3 regions of the Cronobacter condimenti 1330 genome follow, and region 2 is predicted to be linked to each of the others. Evidence: predicted binding sites of a transcription regulator. Region 2 holds the regulator's gene; each other region holds the start of a gene.
The links. Region 2 encodes CRP, which controls carbon source genes, mostly activating them, when cyclic AMP is high. Its sites were predicted from a motif close to ATGTGANNNNNNTCACAT; they were not measured.

Region 1 (4,215 bases), 2.1 Mb from region 2:
CCGGAAGGGGGCTTTGTTCCTCCGCGCGCCCAGGCGGCGCACCAGATGGCGACTTGCGCACTGGACAACATTCTGGCGCAAATCAAAGGCAAACCGCTTAAACCTTATGTCTATAAAGACAAAGGCTCACTCGTGTCACTGTCGAAATTCTCGACCGTGGGTAGCCTGATGGGTAACCTGATGCGCGGCTCTATGATGATCGAAGGACGTATTGCACGCTTTGTGTATATTTCGCTTTATCGTATGCATCAGATTGCACTGCACGGCTACTTCAAAACGGGCCTGATGATGCTGGTCGGCAGCATCAACCGGGTGATCCGCCCGCGCCTGAAACTGCACTAAGTCTGAATCAGCCCCGGTGTAATACACGCCGGGGCTGATGACATTTTATTTCTGACCCGCTTTCCCTTCAGACTCCTCTCAATCCGCTGATCTCTGCCACAAAATCCCGCTTTTTGGGTCGTTTTCCGATTTGCTATACGCCATCTCAATTGCAAAATTGTTACCAATTGCACAGCCGGGAGGAATTCCTGTGAATAAATCAATGTTAGCGGGTATTGGTATTGGGGTGGTTGCTGCGCTTGGCGTGGCGGCAGTGGCCAGTCTGGATGTGTTCAGCCCTTCGCCGAAATATGCCCAGGTAGTTTCTGCCACGCCTATCAAAGAGTCGGTAAAAACGCCGCGCCAGGAATGCCGTAATGTTACGGTGACGCACCGCCGTCCGGTACAGGATGAAAACCGCCTGACCGGTTCGGTACTGGGTGCTGTCGCAGGCGGCGTTATCGGCCACCAGTTCGGCGGCGGTCGCGGTAAAGATGTCGCTACGGTCGTGGGTGCACTGGGCGGGGGCTACGCAGGCAACCAGATCCAGGGCCACCTTCAGGAAGGGGACACCTACACCACGCAGCAGCAGCGCTGTAAAACCGTTTATGACAAATCAGAGAAAATGCTGGGCTATGATGTGACATACCGCATCGGGGATGAGCAGGGCAAAATTCGGATGGAAAACGATCCGGGCAGCCGTATTCCGCTGGACAGCAATGGTCAGCTGGTGCTGAACCAGAAAACCTGAAAATAACATGGCGTCATAAACAAAAAGCCCCTCTCGCACTCAGACGGAGGGGCTTTTTTTACCTGTACCCGCGCAACGGTGCAGGAAGGCTGAATAAGAAAACGCTCATGTTCCACGAGGCAGCAAAACATGAGCGTTTGAATTACATAGCATTGTGTTGTCTGAACAAAATAAAACCAGTGATCAGCACTGATAAAAATGCATAAAGAATGGAACCACCGCAGAACAACCAAAGGCCAAATAACAATGTTATTACTATTAGCACCTTAAATAATGGTAATAGCAAAGCCATGTTCATCTTCCTTCTGTAGGTGTATAGCCAAAAAGCGTCTCTTGTCTTCCATATTTGAAACTCGATACACCACGGATACTGTGTGGAAAAAAACCTCGTCCCTGCACGGCCCCGTCTTCATGACGTCAATAACTCCAATTCTAATAATTGATGGTGCTAATTAATTAGCACACGAATAATCATTTCTTTGACCGTACAAGAGTAGCTACTCTGGAGGATATATTTGCCAGTTTTTACCTATTAATAAACGGCACTGAAACGGGCAGGGAAAAAGGGAAAGTATTCATGTAGTTAATGGATTAAAGCGTGAGCGACAGGCGCCGCTCACGAAGGCAGTAGCAATTATTGAATAAGCTGCGGCCATAACCGCATAGTCATATTCACAATCTGAATCAATTCTTCCGGGGTGGCGCCTTCACGTGCGCTCACAGACATCCCGTGAACCAGGCAACTGATGAAGCGGACCAGCGCAGGCAGGTTGCAATTTTCCGCAATTTCATTTTTCGCCTGACGCTCGCTCAGAAAACGCAGCAGAATAGCTTCGCGCTGCGTATGACGCGCTTTCAGCGTGGCGGCAATTTCCTCAGAGGACGCAGCAAGCGCGGCGGACGTCGTTACCATGAAGCAGCCGGCTGGCGTCTCTTTACTGGCAAAGCAGTTCGCGACGGCACACAGATAATCGTGCAGCGCTTCATCGACACGTTTGTCGGTGCAAAACAGTAACGTTTCCTGTTGATGCGCAAAGCGCGCGATATAGCGATCGAGTACGGCGCGGAACAACCCTTCTTTGTTGGTGAACTCCGCATACAGCGTTGGCGCTTTGGCCCCGGTTGCTTCTACCAGATGCGCCAGCGACGTGGCTTCGTAACCGTGCTGCCAGAATAGTGCCATGGCCTTATCAAGCGCCGCTTCCCTGTCGAACACTTTTGGACGGCCACGGCTTTTTTTTGCGCAACTTTTGGCTTCTGTTGTCATAGTGCCGTTTAACCTCTTGTGAAAACCTGCCCTCAAAATACCCCTTTTTGCACCAGGAGTACCAGTAAAACCGGGTGGTCAGCGCAGTGGACGCCGTATGGAACAGCGTGGAATTAATAAAATAATGATCATTAAAAAATAATATTGACATGTGATGTAGATCACAACTATCATTTCCTTATCGATCGTTAATTAATAATTTTAACGACCTCTGTCACCCATTTTGCATGAATGATAAACAAGGTTACCCCTATGAAAAACGTTAAAATGCTGTTCGCTGCTGCCGCGCTGAGTTCATTGCCTTTCGCAAGCTTTGCTGCCGTTCAGGTGCAATCTGCGCCGGCAGGTCAGCATAAAGCGGGCACCATCTCCGCGAGCGCCGGTACTAATCTGTCATCGCTGGAAGCTGAACTTGCGCAAAAAGCAGATGCGGCGGGCGCAACATCGTTTCGTATCACCTCCGCTAACGGTGATAACACCCTTCACGGCACCGCCGTACTTTATAAATAAGCCTTACGTACACACAGCAAAAGGCCCTGTCTTCGGACAGGGCCTTTTTATTTGCGCATCAGATAGCGTTCGTTGACGGGGCAGGCAATGGCACAGTGACGTTGACCGGCACGCCGGAGCGCAGGCGCAGCGCGTGCGCCATCACGTCACGGTCAGTTTGCGCGGCGGACTGAAAACGTTGCAGTCTGGCATCCAGCACGATGGGTAGCGTCTTCGGGTCGTCCTCAATACGTTTTGAGAGCGGCTGGTGCACCTCAACCAGATGACGCCCGTCGGGCTCCACTGACGCCTTCACCGGCGCATTAATAATATTGACGCGCGTACCGACGGGCACCACGCTGAATAAATGTTTGATATCGTCATCACGCAGGCGAATACAGCCGGAGCTGACGCGCATACCAATGCCGAAATCAGCGTTGGTGCCATGCAGCAGATATACGCCCCCGTAGGCCGCAAGGCGAATGGCATGATGGCCCATTGGGTTATCTGGCCCCGCAGGCACCACGGGCGGGAGATCAATACCCTGTGCTTTATACCGCGCGCGGATATTCGCCGTCGGTGTCCAGGTCGGGTTAGCGCGTTTTTGCGAAACAGAGGTCTGCATCGTCGGGGTTAGTGTGTCGCCATCCAGCTGGCCGATGCCAATCGGATAAACCGTGACGCTATTTTCACCCGGCGGGAAGTAATAGAGCCGCAGTTCGGCAAGATTAATCAGAATGCCTTCACGCGGCGCATCGGGCAGCAGCATCTGGCGCGGGATAGTCAGTACGCTGCCTGCACGCGGCACATAAGGATCGACGCCAGGGTTGGCCTGCAACAGCGCCAGAAACCCGACGTTATAGCGTTTAGCGATGGCTTCCAGCGAGCCGCCATCGTCCGCCACCGTATGGTAAAGCGTCTCGCCAATAAGCCGACTGCCTGCCGACGGTAACGGATAGGTGTTCGCGAGCGCGTGGCTTGCGCCAAACGTCACACTCGCTGCGAAAGCCAGCCACGACAGCCAGCGGGTAAAACGCACATGTTCTCTTTTCATTTACCGCACCCAGAGAGAAGTTTTGTTATTGATTAATAAAGAGAGAAGTATGGCGGGGCTTCGTCCAGAGAAACCCTGGACGAATGCAAAGGATTGTAAAGTTACGCCCCGGTAGCGGGGCGTAGAGGATCAGGGAAGGGTATGTTCAGCAAGTTGCGCCATAAACTGACGCACCCACTCCATGCGGTTTTTGCGCTCTTCCAGCTCGCGGAAGAATTTCAGACGCGTCGGGCCGTCGAGGCGGTAATGTTGCGGCTCTTTTTGCAGAAGACCGATAAGCCAGCCCGGATCGATATGGTTCTTCTCGGCAAACTCAATCGTGCCGCCTTTCTC
Region 2 (4,215 bases):
GCGCATTCTGTCGCAGCAGGCCGCTTTGCCACTGCGGCCAAAGCCAGACCATACCGCCGAAGGCGATAAGGCAACCCGTCAGCGTGTCTATCAGGCGCGCCACGATGTACTGTTCGCCGTTCAGCGTCAGAAGTTGTAGCGAATAGACCGCCGTCACGGTAAAGCCGATCATCGCCCAGCCGTAGTTGCGCCGGATGATGAGATAACTGATGAGCGTCACCAGCAGCATGCCGAGCAGCGTATAGCCCTGTGGCACCTTCAGGTGAAGCGTAATGCCCGCGATAATCAACCCCGCCAGCGTCCCGCCCGCACGATGCAGAATGCGCACGCGCGTCGCGCCATAGCCGTTTTGCGTCACGAACAGAACCGTCATCAGGATCCAGTAGGGTTTTGGCAGCTGAAACACGCTCGCCAGCAGACCGGCCGCCGCCAGCATTACGCCCAGTCGCGCCGAAGTGCGTAGCGCGGCGGATTTGAGCGACAAATAGCTTTTCAGGGCAGGTAACAGCGGCAAACGTCGCTGGCCGCTGTCCATCATGTCGCGGGCATAAAGCGGACGCTGGGTGCGCAGCACGCGTGCGATACGGCTGAAGTGATATTCGCAGAACTGTCCGACGGGGTTATCCGGGTGCTGGCGGGCGATTTTCGCCAGCGCCGCGACCTGTTTATCCATTGAAAAGCGGTGCGAATAGCGGTGATAAAGAATGTCGTCTGAGAGCGTGCGAAGACGCGTGGCCACGGTCTGGGCTGTCCAGCGCAGCACTTCTTCGGCGTGGCTGCGCTCCACCAGTTTTTGTACTTCGCCTGGCTGATGCAGCGAGACCGAAATATGCTCCTGAAGATCGAGCGCCACCTGAAACGAGCGCAGCAGGCGCTTGTAACCGTTCTGCCGGGTAGCTGCCAGCATCTGCAACTGCTGATAACACTGGCTTATCTGATCCACCACTTTTTGCTGATGCACCAGCAGCGGCGGTAGCGCCTGTTCCGGGTCGGTGTGGCGCGTCAGCAGACTGTATTTTGCTTCGCAGTAGTCGGCGAGGCTTTTATAAATCAGGCTTAGCGACTCACGCAGCGGCTGCTCGCGCCACAGCCAGAACCAGAAGCCGTTGAACGCGCCGTACCAGAGCGTGCCAAGGATATAGAGCAGCATCGGCTGCCAGACGGGCATATTCCCGGCGAGACTTAGGGTGAAAATGGCGGCGATGAGCGACGCGGGCAGCAGGCGCGCGTGAAGCGGGCTGATTTCCGCCGTGACGCCAAGCAACAGCGCCAGCATCAGCAAAATAAGCGGCAGCGGCACCGCCTGTAGCAGCAGAAACTGTACCGCAAGACTACTAAGCGCGAAGAGCGAGGCGCCGATGATAAGGCGTTTGAAAAAACGTTTATGCGGGGTGTCGAGACCAGCGATGTTGCAGCAGGCGGGCACCAGTGAGAAGAGTAATCCCTGTTGTAAGTGGCCCAGCATCAACCCGACCGCCACCGGCAGGCTTAAGATCAGTGTTTGCCGCAAAGCGTAATTGATTTCAGGGTGATAGATAAGACGACGCCACATAGGGGAGAAGTATAGAAACAAAAACGGCGTGTTACCGAAGCGACACGCCGTTTTTTTCAGGAACCTTAGCGGGTTCCGTAAACCACGATAGTTTTCCCGTGCGCGGAGATCAGGTTCTGATCTTCAAGCATTTTCAGGATACGGCCCACGGTTTCGCGGGAGCAGCCCACGATCTGACCGATTTCCTGACGGGTGATTTTGATCTGCATGCCGTCCGGATGGGTCATGGCGTCCGGCTGTTTTGCGAGATTCAGCAGCGTCTGCGCGATGCGGCCTGTCACGTCGAGGAACGCCAGGTTACCGACTTTTTCAGAGGTGACCTGCAGACGACGCGCCATCTGTGAGGAGAGACGCATCAGAATATCCGGGTTTACCTGAATCAGCTGACGGAATTTTTTATAAGAGATCTCAGCCACTTCACAGGCAGTTTTAGCGCGAACCCAGGCGCTGCGTTCCTGACCTTCCTCGAACAAACCCAGTTCGCCGATGAAGTCTCCCTGATTCAGGTACGAGAGGATCATCTCCTTGCCCTCTTCATCTTTGATCAACACTGCCACTGAGCCTTTGACGATGTAATACAGCGTCTCCGCTTTTTCACCCTGGTGAATCAGCGTGCTCTTAGATGGATATTTATGAATGTGGCAATGAGACAAGAACCATTCAAGAGTCGGGTCTGTTTGCGGTTTGCCAAGCACCATGCGCGGTTATCCTCTGTTTTAAACTGGCTCCAAAGACAGGGCGCGTAACCCCTGTCTGGCTTTGCAATCATCATCTTCCCGCGTCCAGGGAAGTTGGCTGTCCGTGGACGTCGCAGCCGATAAATTGTCTTCTCCTCTGCATACATGCGTAACATCAATGTATCGCCGCTGCATCCAGACTGTTTTAGCATAGCTTTTATCAGGTGTCTCCTGTTGTCTCGTTTCAGCTTGACGCAGGTCGCCTTCCATTGCCTCTGACGACGCGCCCGCGTAATCTGTCAGGAAAATGAATGCCCTGGAGTGATAATCATGCATGCACGAGTGAAATGGGTGGAAGGCTTAACCTTCCTGGGTGAGTCCGCATCCGGCCACCAGATTCTGATGGACGGCAACTCCGGCGACAAAGCGCCGAGCCCGATGGAAATGGTGCTGATGGCCGCTGGCGGTTGCAGCGCGATTGACGTGGTTTCTATTCTGCAAAAAGGCCGTCACGACGTGACCGATTGTGAAGTGAAGCTGACCTCTGAGCGTCGCGAAGAAGCGCCGCGTCTGTTCACACATATCAATCTGCATTTCGTGGTGACGGGCAAGGCCCTGAAAGAGGCGGCGGTCGCGCGTGCGGTGGATCTGTCGGCGGAGAAATATTGCTCGGTCGCGTTGATGCTCGGTAAAGGCGTAGATATCACGCACTCTTACGAAGTTATCGAAGGGTAATGGCGCGGCGGGCGGCGCTTCGCTGACCCGTTCACACGCTAACTGTCTTTGTAGGCCCGGTAAGCGCAGCGCCACCGGGCATGATCTCAGTCGATCTGCTTGCCTTCCATCAGTCGTTGCACCAGCGGCAACATAATTAACTCCATCGCCAGCCCCATTTTCCCGCCCGGCACCACTAGCGTATTGATGTGGGAAATAAACGAACCCTGCAGCATCGCAAGCAGCCACGGGTAGTCAATATTATCCAGATTACGGAAATGGATGACGACGAAGCTTTCATCAAGCGACGGGATGCCTTTGGCGGCAAACGGGTTGGACGTATCCACTGTCGGCACGCGCTGGAAGTTGATATGCGTACGAGAGAACTGTGGCGTGATGTAGTTGATGTAATCCTCCATCGAACGCACGACAGAGTCCATCACCGCCTCGCGGGAATGGCCGCGCTCGCTGGTATCGCGGATCATCTTTTGTATCCACTCCAGGTTGACGATAGGCACCACGCCCACCAGCAAATCCACATGTTTCGCCACGTCGTTTTGCGGAGTTACCACGCCGCCATGTAGCCCTTCGTAGAACAACACGTCTGTCGGTTCCGGCAGCGGTTGCCACGGCGTAAACGTGCCTGGCACCTGATTCCACGGCACTGCCTCATCGTAGGTGTGCAGGTATTTGCGCGACTGCCCTGTACCGGTCAGGCCGTACTCGACAAAAGTTTGCTCCAGCAGGCCGAAGTCGTTCGCTTCCGGGCCGAAATAGCTAATGTGACGGCCCAGATCGCGCGCTTTACGGATAGCCATGTCCATTTCGGGGCGCGTGTAGCGATGGAAGCTATCGCCTTCGACCTCGGCGGCGCGCAGGTTTAATTGTGCAAAGATTTTACGAAACGCGAGGCTGGTAGTGGTGGTTCCCGCGCCGCTGGAGCCCGTGACAGCGATGACCGGATGTTTGGCAGACATAGCGAGACAACTCCCTGAAGCGGCGGGGCAAGGCTCCGCCTGGCAAGATTAACCGCGAAACTGCGAGCGCGGCATGATATTGACCGTTTCGTGCAGTTCGGACCACACCAGAACGGCTTCGCCGCTTTGCAACTGACGCCGCACATCGGCGACCTTTTGCTCAAGCGAGCGTTCATGTTCACCATAATCGGTGCCTTCGCGCAAGACGAAGGCTTCAATCAGGCGATCCAGCGTCTCAGGGTCGACTTCTTGCCAGGGAATGATCATTTATCGGTCCAGATAAGGGGTTAACCAG
Region 3 (4,215 bases), 550 kb from region 2:
GAGCGTGCTGAGCCTCGGCTGCGTGGTGATTATCGTGGCGGCGAATATCGTCGGGCTGGGGATGGCCGCGAATTAACCGGTCATCACCCCGCACTGCTGACGCCACACCCGTGGCGTCACGCCCGTTTCGCGCGTAAACACCACTGAGAAATAGTTACTGTCTTCAAAGCCGCAGCGCGCGGCGATATCGCTAATCAGTAGCTCGGAGTGGCGCAGCAGGTACTGCGCCTGGCAGATGCGCAACTGACGCAAATACTGGCTGATGGTCATGCCCGTCTGCTGACGGAACAGCTGACGCAGCGGGCGCTCGGCAATCTGGTAGTGGCTGCAAAAATGCTGGAGGTCGAACGGCACGTCAAGGCTGTTACCAAGTGCGGCCATCAGCAGATCGAGTTTCTCTCCTTCGCCCGGCCCCGCGCCGCTCGATGCCTGATAGCGATGACGGCGCAGCGTAATCGCCAGTTGCAAGAACAGGCTTTCGGACAAACAGTGCGAGAGCGCGTCATGCTTTGGGCTTTCATGTTCAAGCTGGTCGATGACCTGTCGCGCCTGCACCATCCCCTGACTGCTGAGCCGCCAGCGCGGATCGCCGTTGTTACCGTGCGGGTTTTCCAGCAGATCGCGCCAGTTAACGTTCAGTTGCAGCCTTTCCGGGCAATAAATAATGTTGTGGAGCACCAGATCGTTGACCGACTCGTAACTGTGGCGGTCTTCCGCGCGGATATAAAAGAGATCGCCGCAGGTAATGCGATAAGGGCGGTCATTCAGCACGTGCAGCCCGTTGCCGCGCCACACCAGCACCAGTTCGCAGAACTCGTGGGTATGCTCGGCAAAGACATTTTGCGGATAGCGATCCGCCACCACCACCGGCTGGGTGGGCGTGGCGAAGAAATCCGCTTTCCTTAGCACTAACTGAGGGGCCACTGCGCATCTCCGGGGCAAATAGCTGCAAAGTATCCCCTTTTTTGCCGCAGAAAACGGTGATTCCCTTCGCGTTACTGCATTTGCTCGTCTCGCCCAAGACGAATGTCGCGTGGCGACCAGGAGAACTCACGCCGGAACAGCGTGGAGAAATGGTTGCTGTCGCCAAAGCCGCACTGATAGGCGATATCAGTAACGCTCTCTTCGCTGTGGCGAAGCAAATAGCGCGCTTTCATCAACCGTAAGCGGTTGAGATAACGCTGCGGCGTCAGGCCGGTGCGCTGTTTAAGCTGACGATGCAGCGTGCGCAGCGAGAGCATATGGCGGTCAGCGAGCTGTTCCCAGCAGACATCTTCCGCGTAGTGCTCTTCAAGCCAGGCGATCAGCTGATTCAGCCGCTCATCGGCATGACCAGTGCCCTGCGCCTGGCTGCCGCGACGCAGCAGGATCAGCAGTTGCATAAAGAGCATTTCCATACTGGCGATGGTGTGCACATCGCTGCTCTCGCGCAGCACCTCCAGTTGATCCACCAGCGGGCGGGCCTGATGCAGCGTCTGCTGGCTCACGCGCCAGTGCGAGGGGTAGTGCCCGTCCTGCTCCTGCGGCAGGAGCTTTTCAAGCCCTGACAGGAAACTGAACGCCTGCGGAGAACGATATAACACGTTCGTCAGGCAGAGGTTTTCAGTGTGTTCATATAAATGGCGATCGTGATCGCGTACAAAGCAGACGGAGCCGCCGCTTAAGGTATACGGCTGACCGTTGAACACATGCGTGCCGGTACCGTGTTCGACGATGACAATTTCATAAAAATCATGGTGATGCTCAGGAAAAGCCGCCTGCGGCAAACGCGGTTCAATGGTGACCGACGCCGCGCCGGTTGGGAAAAAATCAATACCCTGTAGTACCGTCATCATCGACCCCGCTTTCAGTGAAACCTGCCTGATAGTAGATAACGGTTCTCACTTACACCTTAAATTTTCGACGTCAAAACGCGCAAAGCACGTCGCTTTTTTAAGAAACGTCGTGAAATTTCTGGAAATGCGGCGCGGCTCACACCCCTGCCTGCCGCGTGCTCAAACGCCGTTCTGTGAACTTCCTCACGTTCATCTTTGCTTCCTTGCCAGCGCCGGTAACGCGCTGTCAGTGGGATGAAGGTGCGCCACCGCGCCGCTCCCTAGACTGGCATCAGAGATTCCAACAAGGACCCCCATCATGACTATTCGCCATAGCGTCGCGGTCGACCTGGGCGCCTCCAGCGGCCGTGTGATGCTGGCCTGCTACGACAGCCAGGGACAGCGCCTGACGCTTCAGGAGATCCACCGTTTTGGCAACGGCCTGCGCCGCGTGGACGGTTTCGACACCTGGGATGTCGATGCGCTGGAGCGTGAAGTGCGCACCGGCCTGCAAAAAGCCTGCGCGTGCGGCACACCTATCGACAGCATTGGCATCGACACCTGGGGTGTAGATTTTGTGCTGCTGGATAAACATGGCGAGCGCGTCGGCCTGCCGGTCTCTTACCGCGACAGCCGCACCGACGGCGTGATGGCCCGCGCGCAGCAACAGGTGGGCCGCGAGGAGATCTATCGCCGCACCGGCATTCAGTTTCTGCCCTTCAACACCCTTTATCAGTTCCGCGCGCTGGTGGAACAGCAGCCGGAACTGGTCGGGCGCGTGGCGCATGCGCTGCTTATCCCCGACTACCTCTGCTACCGCCTGACCGGCGTGCTGAACTGGGATTACACCAACGCCACTACCACGCAGATGATGAATATCGGCACCGATAACTGGGACGAGACATTGCTCGACTGGGCAGGCGTGCCGGCGCACTGGCTCGGTACGCCAACGCATCCGGGCAACGTTATCGGCTACTGGCGCAGCGCGCAGGGCGTTGACATTCCTGTGGTCTCCGTCGCCACCCACGATACTGCGAGCGCCGTCATCGCCGCGCCGCTGGAAAACCAGGAGGCGGCTTATCTCTCCTCCGGCACCTGGTCGCTGATGGGGTTTGAAAGCAAAACGCCGTACACCGGCGACAACGCGCTGGCCGCCAACATCACCAATGAAGGCGGCGCTGAAGGGCGCTACCGGGTGCTGAAGAACATTATGGGATTGTGGCTGCTGCAACGCGTATGCAAAGAGCAGGCGGTCGACAACCTGCCTGCGCTTATTGACGAGGCCCGCGCGCTACCGGCCTGCCGCTTTGTGGTGAACCCCAACGACGACCGTTTTATCAACCCGGAAAACATGAGCCGCGAGCTTGAGGCTGCCTGCCGTGAAAGCGGCCAGCCGGTGCCTGATACCCCGGCGGCGCTGGCGCGCTGTATCTTCGACAGCCTGGCGCTGCTGTATGCCCGCGTACTCGATGAACTGACCGCCCTGCGCGGGCGCCCGTTCACGGTGCTGCATATCGTGGGCGGCGGCAGCCAGAATCAGTTCTTAAATCAGCTCTGCGCCGACGCCTGCGGCATTCCCGTCATGGCCGGCCCGGTAGAGGCCTCTACGCTCGGCAACATCGGCTGCCAGCTTATGGCGCTGGATGACATTCCCGACGTTGACGCGTTTCGCCGCATCGTCACTGCAAGCCAGCCGCTGACCCATTTTCATCCTCAGACTGACAGCGAGATTGCCCGCCAGGCGGCGCGAGTTTCGCCGTATCGCCAAACCAAGAAGGAGCTTTGCGCATGACCACTCAAATCAACCAGGCCTGGGAACTGGCGAAGCAGCGCTTCGCCGCCGTTGGCGTCGATGCCGAAGCCGCATTGCGTCAGCTCGACCGCCTGCCGGTATCCATGCACTGCTGGCAGGGCGACGACGTGGCCGGGTTTGAAAATCCGCAGGGGCAGCTTACCGGCGGCATTCAGGCCACCGGCAGCTACCCGGGTAAAGCGCGCAACGCCGAAGAGCTGCGCGCGGATCTGGACCAGGCGTTAAGCCTTATCCCTGGGCCGAAACGCCTTAACCTGCACGCTATTTATCTGGAATCTGACGCGCCGGTTGCACGCAACGAGATCAAGCCTGAGCACTTCGCGAACTGGGTCGCGTGGGCGCGTGAAAACCATCTCGGGCTGGACTTTAACCCTTCGTGTTTCTCGCACCCGCTGAGCGCTGACGGCTTTACGCTGTCGCATGCGAACCCGGAGATCCGCCAGTTCTGGATTGAACACTGCCAGGCAAGCCGTCGCGTCTCCGCGTCGTTCGGCGAACAGCTCGGCACGCCCTCGGTGATGAATATCTGGATCCCTGACGGCATGAAAGACACGCCGGTAGACCGCCTGGCGCCGCGCCAGCGGTTGC

Region 1: the regulator CRP is predicted to act here: its motif matches at 2,489-2,506, upstream of bhsA (multiple stress resistance protein BhsA).
Region 3: the regulator CRP is predicted to act here: its motif matches at 1,960-1,977, upstream of rhaS (HTH-type transcriptional activator RhaS).

What each region holds. Positions count from the first base shown of each region.
Region 1 is NZ_CP012264.1:1,720,929-1,725,143, forward strand. It holds gene AFK62_RS07900 (NAD(P)/FAD-dependent oxidoreductase) at 1-342, shown strand, start outside; gene AFK62_RS07905 (glycine zipper 2TM domain-containing protein) at 533-1,072, shown strand; gene AFK62_RS07910 (TetR/AcrR family transcriptional regulator) at 1,707-2,339, opposite strand; gene bhsA (multiple stress resistance protein BhsA) at 2,592-2,849, shown strand; gene ldtC (L,D-transpeptidase LdtC) at 2,908-3,882, opposite strand; gene mfd (transcription-repair coupling factor) at 4,012-4,215, opposite strand, start outside.
Region 2 is NZ_CP012264.1:3,988,184-3,992,398, reverse strand. It holds gene AFK62_RS18385 (YccS/YhfK family putative transporter) at 1-1,552, opposite strand, end outside; gene crp (cAMP-activated global transcriptional regulator CRP) at 1,618-2,250, opposite strand; gene AFK62_RS18375 (OsmC family protein) at 2,560-2,964, shown strand; gene AFK62_RS18370 (phosphoribulokinase) at 3,051-3,920, opposite strand; gene AFK62_RS18365 (YheU family protein) at 3,969-4,187, opposite strand; gene AFK62_RS18360 (hydrolase) at 4,188-4,215, opposite strand, start outside.
Region 3 is NZ_CP012264.1:194,300-198,514, reverse strand. It holds gene rhaT (L-rhamnose/proton symporter RhaT) at 1-76, shown strand, start outside; gene rhaR (HTH-type transcriptional activator RhaR) at 73-924, opposite strand; gene rhaS (HTH-type transcriptional activator RhaS) at 996-1,832, opposite strand; gene rhaB (rhamnulokinase) at 2,134-3,606, shown strand; gene AFK62_RS00930 (L-rhamnose isomerase) at 3,603-4,215, shown strand, end outside.